3 regions of the Streptomyces sp. NBC_00727 genome follow, and region 3 is predicted to be linked to each of the others. Evidence: riboswitches for the same ligand, from Rfam matches in the RefSeq annotation. Region 3 holds a riboswitch; each other region holds the start of a gene.
What was found. A riboswitch is a leader RNA that binds a small molecule or an ion and turns the genes downstream of it on or off. The one in region 3 is predicted to bind cyclic di-AMP.
Positions count from the first base shown of each region.

Region 1: another riboswitch for cyclic di-AMP. It lies ahead of OG242_RS03005 (C40 family peptidase); the one in region 3 lies ahead of OG242_RS29220 (peptidoglycan DD-metalloendopeptidase family protein).
Region 2: another riboswitch for cyclic di-AMP. It lies ahead of OG242_RS19970 (NlpC/P60 family protein); the one in region 3 lies ahead of OG242_RS29220 (peptidoglycan DD-metalloendopeptidase family protein).

Region 1 covers NZ_CP108981.1:699,999-705,588, forward strand. The annotation lists gene OG242_RS02985 (ABC transporter permease) at 1-876, shown strand, start outside; partial or broken gene OG242_RS02990 (prevent-host-death protein) at 951-1,085, opposite strand; gene OG242_RS02995 (ATP-dependent Clp protease proteolytic subunit) at 1,085-1,228, shown strand; gene OG242_RS03000 (hypothetical protein) at 1,236-1,544, shown strand; cyclic di-AMP (ydaO/yuaA leader) riboswitch at 1,847-2,043, shown strand; gene OG242_RS03005 (C40 family peptidase) at 2,047-2,520, shown strand; gene OG242_RS03010 (ATP-binding protein) at 2,538-2,969, opposite strand; gene OG242_RS03015 (helix-turn-helix domain-containing protein) at 3,174-4,034, shown strand; gene OG242_RS03020 (DUF397 domain-containing protein) at 4,060-4,257, shown strand; gene OG242_RS03025 (8-amino-7-oxononanoate synthase) at 4,271-5,413, opposite strand; gene bioB (biotin synthase BioB) at 5,556-5,590, shown strand, end outside.
Region 2 covers NZ_CP108981.1:4,389,299-4,394,888, reverse strand. The annotation lists gene pcrA (DNA helicase PcrA) at 1-2,171, opposite strand, end outside; cyclic di-AMP (ydaO/yuaA leader) riboswitch at 2,332-2,482, shown strand; gene OG242_RS19970 (NlpC/P60 family protein) at 2,481-3,659, shown strand; gene OG242_RS19965 (hypothetical protein) at 3,706-4,059, opposite strand; gene OG242_RS19960 (NlpC/P60 family protein) at 4,370-5,416, shown strand; gene OG242_RS19955 (GNAT family N-acetyltransferase) at 5,465-5,590, shown strand, end outside.
Region 3 covers NZ_CP108981.1:6,472,395-6,477,984, reverse strand. The annotation lists gene OG242_RS29230 (STM4011 family radical SAM protein) at 1-327, shown strand, start outside; gene OG242_RS29225 (SGNH/GDSL hydrolase family protein) at 342-1,196, opposite strand; gene OG242_RS29220 (peptidoglycan DD-metalloendopeptidase family protein) at 1,378-2,307, opposite strand; cyclic di-AMP (ydaO/yuaA leader) riboswitch at 2,311-2,466, opposite strand; gene OG242_RS29215 (alpha-galactosidase) at 2,758-4,851, opposite strand; gene OG242_RS29210 (tyrosine-protein phosphatase) at 5,047-5,590, shown strand, end outside.

The DNA of each region.
Region 1 (5,590 bases), 5.8 Mb from region 3:
CCCATCGGGATCGCCGGGTCCGCACCGGCCGCGGACCGCCTCCAGCAGCGGTTCGAGGAGCGCGACGGCGCCTTCGAGATCCACCGCTACGACTCCGGGGCCGCGGCCCGGGACGCGATCGAGGACCGTACCGTGTATGGCGCGGTCGTCGTCTCCGAGAAGGGCCCCGCACTGCTGACGGCGAGCGCGGCCGGCCCCGTGGTCGCCCAGCTGCTGCACGAGGCCGTGAGCGCCGGGGCCCCGGTCGGCACGGCCGTACCGGTCACGGACGTGGTGGCCGCCCCCGCCGCCGACCCCAGGGGCGCGGTGCTCAGTTCGAGCATCTTGCCGCTGGCCATCGCCGGGGTCGCCGCGGGTGCGGCCGTGACCCTGCTCCGGCTGCGGGGCGCACGGGCCGGGGCCGCGCTGCTGGGCGTGGCCGTCGCGGTGGGGCTCCTGGCCACCGCGGTCACGGACAGCTGGCTCGGCGCCCTCACCGGCGACTGGTGGAGCGAGGCCGGGGCCATCGCCCTGACCGTGCTCGCCATCGGCGCGCCGGTCGCGGGGCTCGCCGCCCTGATCGGGACTCCCGGCATCGGCCTCGGCGCCCTGCTCATGGTGCTCCTGGGCAACTCGTTCTCCGGGGTGACCAGCGCGCCCGAGCTGCTCCCCCGGCCCATCGGCACGATCGGCCAGCTGCTGCCGCCGGGGGCGAGCGGGTCGCTGCTGCGGTCGGTCTCCTTCTTCGACGGCGCCGCGGCGGGCGGCGCGGCCCTGACGCTCGGCGTGTGGGCGGTGCTCGGACTGGCCGCCGTCCTCATCGGCGGCCGCCGCGGGACCGCCGCGCCGGACAGCGCACCGACCACGGCCGCTCGGGAGCCCGCACTCGCCGGCTGATCCGCGCACGCCCGCACAGCAACGCGAAGCGCCCCCGTCCCGACGGACGGGGGCGCTTCGCCGAGTACGGAGGTTCAGTCATCCCGGCCGTGGTGCCCGCGGTGCTCGGCGGCGATGCCGAAACGCTGCCGTTCGCCGGCAGCGGACGCGGTGGAGCCGATCGAGGAGACCGAGCTGATCACGTGCTCCTGCTCCGCCGCCTCCTCCTTTGCACCCGGGCCGTTCCGCCGAGCAGATCGCCGAGGACACCGAGCGCGACCTCGTCCTGGACGCGGAGGGAGCCCTGGCCCACGGGATCGTCGACCACGTCGTGCGGAGCCGCGTCCCGGTGCCGCCGCGCTCCGTGCGGTGAACCCGTGGTGCAGCCGCCGGAGTTCCCACCGCTGCCCGCGCTGACCCGGGCCGAGAGCGAGTTCATCGACCTCTATCTGCACGTCGTCGACCAGGTGGGCCGGATCAACCCGGCCCGCGGCGACGACACGCACACGGCGCTGCGGGCGGCCCAGGCGCTCGCCTCGCACGCGGCGGCCCTGCGGGACGCCCTGGCGGTGATGCACCGGCGCGGTGAAACCCGCATCCACAGCACCACGTTGACCCGGGCGCTCCGGGCGCTGGACGGGGAGCGGCGGGCGGGGCGGGTCACCCTCCCGCCGGATCCCCCGAGTTGACGCGCCCGGTCATGACACGCCCGACGGACGCACCGGATTTCCTCGCTCGTTCGGCGTAGGCGTTCCCTCTCACGAGCGACGGTCCGATTTGCCTTTTCCTGATGCGCGTGGGGCGGATTCCCTCGCGACACCGCTGGTACCGGCAGGACTCCGGGGGCGGGCCGGGGCGGTCGGACGGCCCGTGTCCACCTGAACGGACCATCCGTGACGGTCTTCACTTATGGCCGTTTCACCTCGGAAATCCGGCACGAGGTGAGTCAAGATCCCTGGGACGACAAGCCCCCGCCGCCGCGGCGGGGCGGTCCGGGCGGACGCCGAGTCCTGCCGCCGTCCGGATGCCTGGTCGACAGGAGTGGATCGGCAGGAGTGGAGGACCCGAGCACTACGGGACCGCCGGATGTCCGGCTGTCCCTCGGGGTGAAGCCGCCGTGCGCGGCCGGGCAACTTCGCCAGCCCGAACCCGACAGGTCATCCTTCACAGGCGGCTGACGAAGGGTTGCGCATGAGTGCGCAGGTTCATGTCCCGTCTCTGCTCGCCCGGGCCACGACGGCCTCGGCCATGACTCTCGCCGCCGTCGGCGGCACGCTGTTCGTCCCCGGTGCCGCGACCGAGGCGCATGCCGCCGGCCATGCGATGAAGGCGCTGAAGATCGCGGCGTCGAAGAAGGGGGCGCCCTATCGATGGGGCGCCACCGGGCCCAGCAGCTTCGACTGTTCCGGGCTGACGCTCTACTCGTTCAAGAGGGCCGGCAAGAAACTCCCCCGGACGGCCCAGCAGCAGTACAACAGGACCAGGCACATCTCGGCGTCCAAGCGGCAACGAGGTGACCTGGTCTTCTTCCATTCCGGGAGCAGTGTCTACCACGTCGGCATCTACGCCGGCAGCGGGAAGATCTGGCACTCGCCGAAGACCGGCGCCGTGGTCCGCCTGGAGAAGATCTGGACCAGGAGCGTCCTGTACGGCCGGGTGAGCTGACGCGGGCCCGGCCGGCCTCAGGGCTGGAGGGGGACCTGCCACGGAAGTGCCACCCAGACGGTCTTGCCGCCGTCGGCGGTGGGTGTGACGGTCAGCCGGCCGCCGTACTCCTTGGCCAGTGAGCGGATGATGACCATGCCACGCCCGTTGTCCTGCTGGACGGCGGCGGGCAGCCGCTGGGGCCTGCGGGGATGACTGTCCGTCACGCCGAGGCGCAGCTGCTCCTCCCGTTCGAGACGCAGGTCGACCGTGAAGGTGGGCGACTGCCCGAAGGTGTGCAGGACGGCGTTGGTGGCCAGCTCCGAGATGATGAGGCGCACGGTGTCGGCGGTCTCCGTGTCGTCGGGCAGGCCCCACTCCGCCAGCACCCGGGCGACGTACTTCCGGGCCGCGGAGACCGAGACCGGCTCGCTCGGCAGAGTGACACGTGCTTCCTGATGGTCTGCCATGGCGAGCCGTCCCTTTCCCACCCGGTACCGGCCCGCCGAGCGGTCCGGTTGTGCTTCGCGCCAGATTGCCACCGATGCTGCCCCCCGCGGCGGCGATCCACCAAGATATGCATATATCTGTCGCTCAAACCGGTGAACTCTCCCCGCCCGGCCCCGCTCGGGCGCCACACTGTCCCCTCGGCAGCCAGTGGAGGGAGCCATCAGATGCAGCACGGCCCAGCGGTGCGGCGCCGCAAGCTCGGCGAGGAGCTGCGGAGCCTGCGCCAGGCGTCGGGGCTCACGAGCCGGGAGGCCGCGGGACTGCTCGGCTGGCACCAGTCGAAGGTGAGCAGGATCGAGACAGGTGTCAGCGGGGTGCGGCCGGATGACGTGAACCGGCTGCTGGACGCGTACGGGATGGACGATCCGAAGCTGCGCGAGGTCCTGGGCGCGCTCGCCGGTTCGGCGGGCGGCGGCGGGGCCGGCTGGTGGCACGCGTACCGGGGTCTCATCCCGCCGCAGTACCGCGACTTCATCAGCCTGGAGTCACAGGCGCGCACCGCCCGCACGCTGGAGACCTCCGTGGTGCCGGGCCTGTTGCAGACGGCCGACTACGCCCGTGCGGTGACCCGGGCCTCCCTCGACGGGCTGCCGTCCGGTCAGCTGGACTCGCTGGTCGAGGTGCGGCTGACCCGGCAGGGGGTGCTGCGGAGCGATCCGCCGCTGCGGCTGAGCGCCGTGCTCGACGAGGCGGTGGTGCGTCGGGAGGTCGGTGGCCGAAGGGTGATGCGCGAGCAGCTGCGCCATCTCGCACGGGTGGCACAACTGCCCCACGTGCAACTCCAGTTACTCCCGTTCTCGGTCGGCGGGTATGTGAGCCTCACCAGCCCTTTCGTTATCTTCTCCTTTCCGACCGCTTCCGACCTTGACGTGGTCGTTCTTGACCACTTGACGAGTAGCCTCTATCTGGAACGGAAAGAAGACCTTGCGGCGTACAGCTCGGCCTTCCGAACCCTTCAGACACACGCGCTGTCGCCGGAGCACACGCTGGACCTGATCGCCGCGATCGACCGCGACGATCGGTGACCCCCCACCGCCCGGAGGAAGCGTCATGCCCGATCGCCTCGCTCAGTACGCCTTACGGTGGCGGCGCAGCAGCCGCAGCACAGGGATGAACAACTGCGTGGAGACCGCGCCGCTGGGGAGCGGACGGCTGCTGGCCGTGCGCGACTCCAAGGATGTGGCCAGGACACCCCTGGAGTTCTCAGCCCCGGCCTGGACGTCCTTCGTCTCCGGCCTGAAACGCTGACGCGGACCGCGCCTCAGTTCCGGGGCGCGGTCTGCCGCACCGTCGCCACCGCCCGCGCGACCTGCTCGTCCGTCAGGTCACCGCGGGCGGTGAGCCGCAGCCGGGAGATGCCGTCGGGCACGGACGGCGGCCGGAAGCAGCCGACCGCCACCCCGGCCGTACGGCAGTCGGCGGCCCAGCGGACGGCGGCCTCGGGCGAGGGCGCCCGCACCGAGACGACCGCCGCGTCGGGCCGCACCGCGGTCAGCCCGGCCGCCGTCAGCCCCTCGTACAGCGCGGTGGCGACCGTACGCGCCCTGAGCGCGCGTTCCGGTTCGCGGCGCAGCAGCCGTAGTGCGCCCAGGGCCGCGCCGGCGGCCGCCGGAGCGAGTCCGGTGTCGAAGATGAACGTACGGGCGGTGTTGACCAGGTGCTCGATGACCCGGGCCGGTCCGAGGACCGCGCCGCCCTGGCTGCCCAGCGACTTGGAGAGGGTGAGCGTGGCGACCACGTCCTCGTCGCCCGCGAGGCCCGCCGCGGCGAGCGCGCCGCGCCCGCCGTCGCCCAGCACGCCGAGCCCGTGCGCGTCGTCCACGAGGAGCGCCGCGTTCTCCGCCCGGCAGACGGCGGCCAGTGCGCCCAGCGGCGCGGCGTCGCCGTCCACGGAGAACACCGAGTCGGTGACGGCCAGCTTCCGCCCGTCGTGCCCGCGCAGGGTCTTGCGGAAGGCATCCGGGTCGGCGTGCGGGACGACGCCGGTCTCGGCCCGGGAGAGCCGGCAGCCGTCGACGATGGAGGCGTGGTTGCCCGCGTCCGACGCGATGAGGGCGCCGCGCCCGGTGAGAGCGGTGAGGGCCGCGAGGTTGGCGGCGTAACCGGAGGAGAGGACGAGCGCGGCCTCGAAGCCGCAGAACGCGGCGAGTTCGCGTTCGAGTTCCGCGTGAAGCGCGGTCGAGCCCGTGACGAGACGGGAGCCGGTCGCCCCGCCGCCCCAGCGGCGCGCCGCGTCGGCGGCGGCTGAGGTCACCTCGGGGTGCCGGGTCAGGCCGAGGTAGTCGTTGCTCGCGAGGTCCAGCGGCTCCGCGTCGGCGTCCCGGGGCCGCAGCCTGCGGACGAGCCCCGCGTCCGCGCGCCGGCGTGCCTCTTCGTCGATCCAGTCGAACGGGGTGGCGGGCATGGGCGATCCCTCTTGTAGGCAGCCCACAGACCCTAACCGCGGTCACTCGAAGGCACGGTGTGGCAATGCACACACCCCCCGTGAGCTCTGTTGTCCGGTTCCTCCTTGGCTCCGGGCGGTGCGGTGCGTCAGGATCGTCGCCATGGACCTCCTGAACACGCTGGTGGACAAGGGGCT
Region 2 (5,590 bases), 2.1 Mb from region 3:
GCCATCGGGCCCTTGCGCTTCCAGTCCAGGTGCTGGTCCGGGATCTCCTCCAGGAACCGCGACGGCGGGTTGTACGAGGGCTGGCCCCAGGCGCTGCGCATGGCGGCCCGGGTCAGATAGAGGCGCTCGCGGGCGCGGGTGATGCCGACGTACGCGAGGCGGCGCTCCTCCTCCAGCTCCTTGACCTGACCGAGCGCCCGCATGTGCGGGAAGACGCCGTCCTCCATGCCGGTCAGGAAGACGACCGGGAATTCGAGGCCCTTCGCGGTGTGCAGGGTCATGAGCGTGATGACGCCGGAGCCGTCCGTGTCCTCGTCGGGGATCTGGTCGGAGTCCGCGACGAGCGCGACCTTCTCCAGGAACTCCGCGAGCGTGCCCGCGCCCTCCTCCTCGCCCCGGTCCTGCTCGAACTCGAGGGCGACGGCGGCGAGCTCCTGGAGGTTCTCGACGCGGGTCTCGTCCTGCGGGTCGGTGGACGCCTGGAGCTCGGCGAGATAGCCCGTACGCTCCAGAACCGCTTCCAGGACCACGGCGGGGCCCGCGCCGGACTCGACGATCGTGCGAAGCTCCTCCATCAGCGTGTTGAACCGCTTCACGGCGTTGGCGGAGCGGGCGGCCATGCCGTACGCCTCGTCGACGCGGCGCAGCGCCTGCGGGAAGGTGATCTTCTCGCGCAGGGAGAGCGCGTCGATCATCGCCTCGGCGCGGTCGCCGATGCCGCGTTTGGGGACGTTGAGGATGCGGCGGAGCGGGACGGTGTCCTCCGGGTTGGCGAGGACCCGCAGGTAGGCCAGGACGTCCCGGACCTCCTTGCGCTCGTAGAAGCGGACGCCGCCGACGACCTTGTACGGCAGGCCGACGCGGATGAAGATCTCCTCGAAGACACGGGACTGCGCGTTCGTCCGGTAGAAGACGGCGACGTCGCCGGCCTTGGCGTCGCCCGCGTCGGTGAGGCGGTCGATCTCCTCGGCGACGAACTGGGCCTCGTCGTGCTCGGTGTCCGCGACGTAGCCCGTGATGCGGGCGCCGGTGCCGGCGTTGGTCCAGAGGTTCTTGGGACGCCGGCTCTCGTTGCGCTCGATGACCGCGTTGGCGGCGGACAGGATCGTCTGGGTGGAGCGGTAGTTCTGCTCCAGCAGGATCGTCGTCGCGTCCGGGTAGTCCTCCTCGAACTGGAGGATGTTGCGGATGGTCGCGCCCCGGAAGGCGTAGATCGACTGGTCCGCGTCACCCACCACGCACAGCTCGGCGGGCGCGTCCTCGGGGCCGGCCGGGCCGACCAGCTCCCGTACGAGGGTGTACTGGGCGTGGTTGGTGTCCTGGTACTCGTCGACCAGGACGTGGCGGAAGCGGCGGCGGTAGTGCTCGGCGACGTCCGGGAAGGCCTGGAGCAGGTGGACCGTCGTCATGATGATGTCGTCGAAGTCCAGCGCGTTGGCCTCGCGCAGCCGGGCCTGGTACATCGCGTACGCCTGGGCCAGGGTCTTCTCGAAGCCGTCGGAAGCCTGGCCGGCGAAGGTCTCCTCGTCGATGAGCTCGTTCTTGAGGTTGGAGACCTTGGCGGTGAAGGACTTCGGCGGGTAGCGCTTGGGGTCCAGCTCCAGGTCGCGGCAGACCAGGGCCATGAGCCGCTTGGAGTCGGCCGCGTCGTAGATCGAGAACGAGGACGTGAAGCCGAGCTTCTTCGACTCGCGGCGCAGGATGCGGACGCAGGCGCTGTGGAAGGTCATGACCCACATGGCGTTGGCCCGGGGCCCGACCAGCTGCTCGACGCGCTCCTTCATCTCGCCGGCGGCCTTGTTGGTGAAGGTGATCGCCAGGATCTGGCCGGGGTGCACGCCCCGCTCGGCCAGCAGGTGGGCGATGCGGTGGGTGAGCACCCGGGTCTTGCCGGAGCCGGCGCCGGCGACGATGAGCAGGGGCGACCCGGCGTGCACGACGGCGGCGCGCTGCTCGGTGTTCAGCCCGTCGAGCAGCGCCTCGGGGTCGATGACCGGTCGGTGCGCACCATCGCGGTAGTACGCGTCGCGGGGCGGCGGGGGCCCGTCGAACACCCCCGCGAAAAGGTCCTCCGGCACCGCTTCGGGTGCGGAGTCCTCGGGGGGCGGCGGGGGCCCTTCCTCCTCGTGCTGGAGGCCGGCCAGGAAACTGTCGTCAAAGAGGCTGCTCATCGCTGTCCGAGTCTAAAGCTCTCCACTGACAGCGAGTCCCGCTCCGAAAAGGTCACGAAAATGTATCGGGCATATCGAACACCAACCTTCACAGCGGCCCCATGAGTTGGCTAGCGTGCTCGTTCGGACGGCCCGTACCCCCAAGGCGACCCACGCCGAACGTGCCTCCACGCCGAATCCGGGCCCGCCCGGAACCGGGGACCCACACGCATCACCGGGGTGAATCGGTCCGCCCCCACTGGACCGTAGGGCAGCCTTCCGTTCCGCCCGAACCCGACAGCTAACCCGGTAGGCGGTCCACGGAAGGAGATGCCGGCCTTGGCGTCGCATCGCAAACCGCGCACCCGGGTGCGCGCCACCGCCCCCGCCGTCGGGCTCACCTCGGCCGCGCTGGCCTCGGTGACCCTGCTGTCCTCGCAGAGCGCGATGGCCGCGCCCGCGCCCAAGCCAAGCATCGAGGAAGTCCAGAAGAGGGTCGACGACCTCTACCGGCAGGCGGGCACCGCGACCCAGAAGTACAACCAGGCCAAGGAGGCCACGGCCGAGCAGAAGACCGAGGTCGACACGCTGCTGGACGACGTGGCCAAGCGCACCGCGAAGCTGAACGACGCCCGCAGGACGCTGGGCAACTACGCCGCCGCCCAGTACCGCGACGGCACCCTCGCGCCGACCGCGACCTTCTTCCTGGCCGACGACCCGCAGTCGTTCTTCGACCAGACCCACCTCATGGACCGGATGGCCGAGCGCCAGCAGCAGGCGGTCACCGAGTTCCGTACGCAGCAGGCGAAGGCGTCGAAGCAGCGGACCGAGGCCGTGAAGAGCCTGGAGACGCTCACCGAGTCGCAGACCGCGCTGCGCACCAGCAAGCAGAACGTCCAGACGAAGCTGACCGAGGCCCGGACGCTGCTGTCGAAGCTGACCGCCGAGGAGAAGGCACGGCTGGCGGAGCTGGAGCGCAAGAAGGAGGCGGAGGCCAAGCGCAAGGCGGAGGAGCTGGCGAAGAAGCAGGCCGCCGCCAAGAAGGAGGCCGCGCGCAAGGCCAAGGACGCGGGCGGCAGCGGCACGGAGACGGGGGCGGGCTCCGGCTCGGACTCGGGCACGGGCTCGGGTTCGGGTTCGGGCTCCGGCAGCAGCGCCTCGACGAAGGCGGAGAAGGTCCTCGCGTTCGCCCGCGCCCAGATCGGCAAGCCGTACGTCTGGGGGGCGACCGGCCCCGCCTCGTACGACTGCTCGGGGCTGACGCAGGCGGCCTGGAAGGCGGCGGGCGTCGACATCCCGCGTACCACCTGGGACCAGGTGAACGTCGGGACGCGGATCGCCACGGACGACCTGCAACCCGGTGACCTGGTGTTCTTCTACGACGACATCAGCCACGTCGGGATCTACAAGGGCGACGGGATGATGATCCACGCGCCGAAGCCCGGGGCGAATGTGCGCGAGGAGTCGATCTACTACATGCCGATCTACGGGAGTGTGCGCCCGGCCTGACCGGGAAGAGGCCGGCCCGCGCGCGGGCCGGCCGCCGTGCCGCCGCTCAGGTCCAGAGCGTGGCGATGAAGATGTTCGCCATGGTCAGGGCGCCGACCGCCGCGAAGAGGCCCTTCTCGACCTTCTCCTCGTCCCGCTTGACGTAGACGAGCCCGAGGATGACGACCAGGATCAGCAGCTTGATCCCGATCTTTACGTTGTTCACGGGGTGGTCGTCGGCCTGGTCGAGTCCCACGAGGGCGACTCCGGTGACCAGCATGGTCAGCGCGCCGTGCAGCATGCCGGGGACGAACCGGGCGGTGCCGGCCTTCATCGCCTTCATCTGGCCGAGGAAGCCGCCGAGCAGGGCGGCGATGCCGATGATGTGCAGGGCGACGACGAAATCGATGAGTACGCGCATGGTTCCGCACCCTAGCCCCGGGGGTTCCGGCCCCTCGTGGGCAGGGTGGCCCCCTACGGGCCGCTTGAATGATGAATGCACTCTTTGCCGGTATGTGCGGCAATTTTTCCTGTCACTCACGCCTCACACGCGGTCGTTCAGTGACAATGCCACGCCAAGAGCGGGCAATAACCGCCATAACGACACCTTTCCGTGACCTCGGATTAGCGTCCCTTCCCGGTGGCCGGCCCAGGCGCCGTCCTCTCCGGACCACCGAAGGAGCCCGCCGGTAGACCCCGCCGGGCAGTCGCACGGAAGGACGCCCGCCCTCGTGGCAGCGCATCGCAAACCCAGGCAGCGCCTCACCACCGGCTCCGCGGCCCGCACCGCGGCGACCCTCGCCTTCGCCGGGGCCGCGACCGCCGCCGTGCTGCCGGGAGCCGCGCACGCCGACCCCGCGCCGACCGCCGCGCAGGTCAAGGCCCAGGTGGACCGGCTGTACCGGGAGGCGGAGGCCGCCGGCGAGAAGTACAACGGCGCGAAGACCGAGGCGGCTGCCGCCGCCAAGTCGGTCGACGCCCTGCGCGACGAGGCCGCCCGCAGGACCGAGCGCCTCAACGCCGCCCGCGACGTGCTCGGCTCGTACGCCGCCGCGCAGTACCGTTCCGGCGGGCTCGACCCGTCCGTGCAGCTGGCGCTCTCCTCCGACCCCGACCAGTACCTGCGCCGCGCCACCTACGCGGAGCAGGCCGGTGAGCGCCGGGCCACCGAGGTGCGCGCGGTGCGGCGCCAGGTCGCGGAGATCGCCCAGGTACGCGCCGAGGCGTCCGGGAAGCTCACCGAGCTGGCCGCCCGGCAGGCCGCCCTGAAGGAGCACCGGGCGACCGTCCGGACCAAGCTCACCGAGGCCCGCCGCCTGCTCGCCCGCCTCACCCCGGCCGAGCGCGCCGCCTACGACGCCTCCGAGGACGGGCGCGGGGCCGGTCACGCCGACCGCGGCGCCCCGCGCTCCACCGTCGCCGCGCCGAACCCGCGCGCCGCCCAGGCCGTCGCCTTCGCGTACGGCGCGCTGGGCAAGCCGTACGTCTGGGGCGCCACCGGGCCCGACTCCTTCGACTGCTCCGGCCTCACGCAGGCCGCCTGGCGCTCCGCGGGCGTCTCCCTCCCCCGGACCACGTACACCCAGATCAACGCGGGCCAGCGGGTGCCCCGGTCCCAACTGGCTCCGGGCGACCTGGTGTTCTTCTACTCGGGCGTCAGCCATGTCGGCCTGTACATCGGGAACGGGAAGATGATCCACGCCCCGCGCCCCGGAGCCCCGGTCCGCGTCGCACCGATCGACGAAATGCCTTTCGCGGGGGCGACCCGGGTGGCATAGGCTCCGGCCTCCGAGCCATGGACCCGACCGCGAAGGACACACCCGCACATGCCGATGGACACCGACGTCCAGACCCATGCCCGTACGCTCACGCTGCGCTCCCCGGACCACGTCCGCGTCGGGCCGTTCGTGATCCGCTACAACCCGAACTGGTCGCTGAAGTACGCCAACTAC
Region 3 (5,590 bases):
GACCCGCTGTTCCCGTACAGCCGTCATCCGCACCGCTCGGCGGGGCTGCCCTGCCGGACCGGTGAGTCGGTGATCTCGGTGGACGGGGAGGGCACGGTGCGCCGCTGCCACTTCGTCCGGGCGGAGCTCGGCAATCTGTACGACGGGAGCTACCGCCGGGCGCTGGTGCCGCGGGCGTGTCCGCTCGCCGTGTGCGACTGCCACATCGGCTATGTGCACCTGGAGACGCTGCCGCTGTACGACGTGTTCGCGGGCGGGGTGCTGGAGCGCATTCCGGCGGCGCTGCCGCTGTCCCCGGTCGCCGCGACGCGGTCGCGGGGCGACTGAGGACAGCGGGTCCGTCAGAGCGGCAGCAGGTCGGGCCGCTTGGGCTCGACGTGGTCCCCGGAGGATTCGCCGCGCAGCCGCCGTCCGATCCATGGCACCAGGTATTCGCGCGCCCAGTGGATGTCGTCGCGGCGGATCTCCAGCGCGCCGCGCGGGGGCTGCGGCGGCCACGGCTGGTCCGGGTCGGCCGGCACGTCGAGGCCGAGGACCTGGGCGGCGCGCAGCGCGACCCGGGTGTGTCCCTCGGGCGACAGGTGCAGCCGGTCGCCGTCCCAGGCGCGCCGGTCCTGCACGGAGCGCAGCGACCACAGGTCGAGGACCGGGCAGTCGTAGCGGTCGGCGATGGCCCGGACGTGGGCGGTGTAGGTGGCGATCTTGCCGCGCAGATGGCGCAGCACGGGGACGCCACGGGTGTCGAAGCCGGTGGTGACCATGACGGTGCCGACCGACCGCGTGAGGTCGGCGACCGCCCGCTCGAAGCGTTCGGCCACGTCGTCGGGGTCGGTGCCCGGCCGGATGATGTCGTTGCCGCCGGCGCAGAAGCTCACCAGACCGGGGGCGAGTTCCTTGGCGCGGGGCACCTGCTCCTCGACTATCTGGTCGAGGAGGCGTCCTCGTACGGCGAGATTGGCGTACCGGAAGTTTCCGTGCGCGGAAACGGGTGAGCCCTCGGCGTCCGCCGGAATGCCGGGCTCCGGGAGCCGGTCCGCGAGGAGTACCGCGAGCCGGTCGGCCCAGCCGACGAATGTTCCGTCCGGGCCGGGGTCGCCGACTCCCTCGGTGAAGCTGTCGCCAATCGCCGCGTACGACCCGATGGCGCCCTGTCGGTCGATGACGCCCTGTTGGATGTTGTTCGAATCGTCTGCCACAAGCGCTTATCCTGCACCCCGGAATGTGACCTACGCGACCGTAATAAGGGGTTGACGGGTGGTGAGATAAAGCACCCGGTCAGTTTTCGGTAAAGGGGGAATAAGCAGAGGGACGGCGCACCGCGGTGCGCCGTCCCTCTTGCCGTTCAGTGACCCGGATCACGGGTCGGTACCGCCTGGATCAGACGTTGATCCCGTGCGACGCCAGGTAGGCGATCGGGTCGATGTCCGAGCCGTACTCCGGGCCGGTGCGGACCTCGAAGTGGAGGTGCGGGCCGGTGGCGTTGCCGGTGGCGCCGGAGAGGCCGACCTGCTGGCCCGCGGTCACGGTCTGGCCCGCCGAGACGGAGAGCGAGGACATGTGGCCGTACTGGGAGTAGTGGCCGTCGGCGTGCTGGATGACGACCTGGTTGCCGTAGGCGCCGCCCCAGCCGGCGGTGACGACGGTGCCGGAGGTGATGGCCTTCACGCTGGTGCCGGTGGCGACGGGGAAGTCGATGCCGGTGTGGCTGCCGCTGGACCAGTTGGCACCGGAGGCGCGGTAGGCGGTGGTGTGGTTGCCCGGGACCGGGTGGACGTAACCGGAGGCGTTGTCCTGGGTGGCCGGGGCCTCGGTCTCGGTCTTGGCCTCGGTCTTCGTCTCGACCTTGGTCTCGGTCCTGGTCTCGGCCTTGGGCGCGGCCTTCGTCTCGGTCTTCTCCGCCGTCTCGGCCGGTGCCTTGGACGGGGTGGCGGCGGCGGGGGCCGCCTTGGCGCCGAGGGTCAGCTTCATGCCCGGGAAGATCAGGCTCGGGTTCTCGCCGACGACCTCGCGGTTGTCCTGGTACAGCTTGTGCCAGCCGCCCTTGAGGTGGTGCTGGGCCGCGATCTTCGACAGGTAGTCGCCGGAGACCACGGAGTAGGTGGTGGTGCCGGTGCTCTTCGCGGGCTTGGCCGGGGTGGTGTGCGCGGCGACCGACTTCGAGGCGGCCGGGGCGGACTGCTCCGCGGCGTGGGCACCGGTGGCGCCGAGCAGCGGAAGCGCGATGACGGCTCCGCCGGCGCTCGCGGCGACGACGCCGCGGGCGATGGTGCTGGACTTGGGACGGCGGTGCTTACCCGAATTGGGCATGAAGAATTTCCTCTCCGGCGCCTGCGAGGTGAGCTGTCGGGTTCGGGCTGGAGATGCCCGGCCGCGCCTGGCGCGGCTTCACCCCTAGCCGTCCGGTCGTCCCGGTCGGCGGCTTACCTGGTTCCCCCGCTCCTGCCACACGGTGAGTGGATGCGAATTCCGGACGGCGGCAGGATTGGGCGTTCCATCCGGATGGCATGGAACGTAAGCGAGCCGGGACGGCGGAAACAAGCCATGCGTTCCGCATCGGATTCCGCACCTGAATTGCGGCGCGGAATTCCGGTCACACTCCGTGGATTACGGATCTTGGCTTTCCGCGCGGCGCACGGCCTACCCCGCCGGGGCGTCACCACACACCGTCACGGATATGATCCCGCTCACGAGCGGGTGATCATCTCCCTTACAACCGGGGCGAGTTCGACATAACGCCGCAATACGGACATGTCATGGTCATCGTCCGCGGCGCAGCCGCACCACTCGTGCGTCCAGGTCGCCGCGCAGCCCGCTGGGCAGCCCGTGGTGCAGCAGCACCGAACCGTGGTGCACCGCCCCCGTGTCCAGGCAGGTGTACGTCGCCTCCGGGTCGAGTCCGCGCAGCCGAAGGGCCGGCGGCTGCTCCCCGTACCGCTGGGCGTGGAGCCACATCAGGACGACGGTGTCCGCGCCCCGCACGTACTGCACGGCGCTCAGGCCGGACCCCGGTGCGCGCAGCCGGTACAGCTCGCCCAGCTGCACGACGGGGCGGATCTCCTTGTACAGCTCCACCCACCCGCGCGCCTCGTCCAGCTCGGCCGCGCTCCACTCGGTGAGGTCCCCGCCGATCCCGAGCACCCCGGCCATGGCGCTGACGAACCGGAAGCGCAGGGAGGAGCGGCGGCCGTTGAGCTGGACGTTCGGGCTGTCGGTGACCCAGGCCGCCATGACGCGCGCCGGGTGGAGCTGCCCGAAGCCGTGCTGGATGGCGAGGCGGTCCAGCGGGTCGGTGTTGTCGGACGTCCAGACCTGGTCCGTACGGGAGAGGATGCCGAGGTCGATGCGCCCGCCGCCGCCCGAGCAGGACTCGAAGGCGACGCCGGGGTGGGCGGCGCGCAGCCGGTCGATCAGCGCGTAGAGGCCGTCCACGTGCTCGGTCCACAGTCGCTGCGGGTAGTCGGCGCCGGGCCAGCCGGCGTCCGAGAAGCAGCGGTTGAAGTCCCATTTCACATAGTCGACCGGCGTCCCGGACAGCAGCGCGTCCAGGCTCTCCCACAGATGGGCCCGCACATCGGGGCGGGCCAGGTTGAGGACCAGCTGATTGCGGAATTCCGTGCGTTCCCGGCCGGGGAAGTGCTGCACCCAGTCGGGGTGGGCGCGGTAGAGATCGCTGTCGGGGTTGACCATCTCGGGTTCGACCCAGATCCCGAACCGCATGCCGAGCCCGTGCACATGGCGCGCGAGCGGGCCGAGCCCGTCGGGGAAGCGCTGCGGGTTCGGCGTCCAGTCGCCGAGCCCGGCCCGGTCGCTCACCCGCTGCCCGAACCAGGCGTCGTCCACGACGAACAGCTCGACGCCCATCGCGGCGGCGCGTTCGGCCAGCGCCCGCTGCTGGTCCTCCGCGATGTCGAAGCCGGTGGCCTCCCAGGAGTTGTAGAGCACCGGGCGCGGCTCGGAGGCGTCCGGGATCACATGGGCGAGCTGCCAGGCGTGCCAGGCGCGGCTCGCCCCGCCGAAACCGCCCGCGCTCCACAGCCCGGCGAAGACGGGGCCGGTGTACGACTCCCCCGGCGCCAGCCGCAGCAGCCCGGACTCGTCGTGGCCGGCGCCGCCGGTGATCTGTACGAGCCCGTCGGGCAGCCGCTGTACGGCGATGCGCCAGGAGCCGGACCAGCCGAGCGCGCAGCCGTAGACCTCGCCGCTCTCCTCGGTCGCGGCGCCGTCCGCGTCGAGGGCGACCCAGGGCAGGCCCTGGTGGCCGGTGTGGCCGCGCCGGCTGGAGAGCAGGTGTTCCCCGTACGCGAGCTCCGTGCGCTCCAGCTGGGTCTCCGCCGCCCAGCGGCCGTGCAGCCGGCTGAGCCGCCAGCGGTCGCGGGCGGGCAGCGTCCAGGCCGCGGCATCGGCGCGGAGCACCTCGACGGGCGGGCCGTCGGGCCCGGCGTGGGTGAGGGTGGTCCAGCGCTCGATCACGTCGGAGTCGTCCCGCATCCGGTAGTGCAGGATGATCACGAGCCGGTGGACCGGGTCGTCGAAGGAGAGCCGCAGCTCGTCGCCGTCCACCGCGTGGCCCGCGAACACCCACGCGGTCCCGCGCACCTCGTCGGTGCGCACCGACAGGGCGGGGCGGACGAACCGGGGGCCGCCCTCGACGGGGTACTCCTCGCGGCCGTCGAGCGGGGACTCGAAGCCCCGGTCGGGCGGCGCGGGCGCCTCGGCCAGGGCCTGGGCGGCGGCCAGGGAGATACGCGGGCCCCAGTGGAGATGCAGCAACTCGTGCCGGTCGGTGAGACGCAGGGCGTAGCTCCCGTTCGCCCCCGTCAGCAGCCAGATCCGGTCGCCGGCCTCGATCATCGCGCGCCCCCGTCCGCGTACTCACAGATTCACACCGGTCCGCACATCATCGACCGTCCACGCACCGGGGGCAACGGCGCGTGCGCGGAAAACGGCCCCGGCGACCGAGATGCCTGGCCTACGAACCGATGTCGTATCGTCGCGGGCGTGGGCCCGACGGCGACACGCGCCGGGGCAGAGCCTCCAGGAGTGACCGTGACGCAGCAGCTGCCGCAGACCCCGCCGACGGAGCCCGTACTCACCGGCGTCCGCAACTTCCGGGACGTGGGCGGTCTGCCCACCACCGACGGCCGCCGGGTCCGGCACGGCAGGCTCTACCGCAGCGGCCACCTGGCGCACGCCACGGCCGAGGACGCGGCGTTCCTCGGCGGGCTCGGTCTGCACACCGTCTTCGACTTCCGCAACGCTGCGGACCACAAGCTGGACGGCCTGGATGTGGAGCTGCCCGGCGTCCGGAACGTGAGCATCCCGCTCAGCGACCCGGCGGACGGGGCGGAGTTCTGGCGGATGGTGCGCGACGGCAACATGGCGGAGCTGCGCTCGATCCTGGCCGGCGGCAAGGGCACCGGCCGCATGGTCGCCTCGTACCGCGCGATCATCCTGGAGCGCACCGCCGAGCACAGCCGGGTGCTGCACGCCCTGGCCGAGGACAGCGTGCCGGCGCTGATGCACTGCGCGGCGGGCAAGGACCGGGCGGGGCTCTCCATCGCGGTGACGCTGCTGGCGGTCGGCGTCGGGC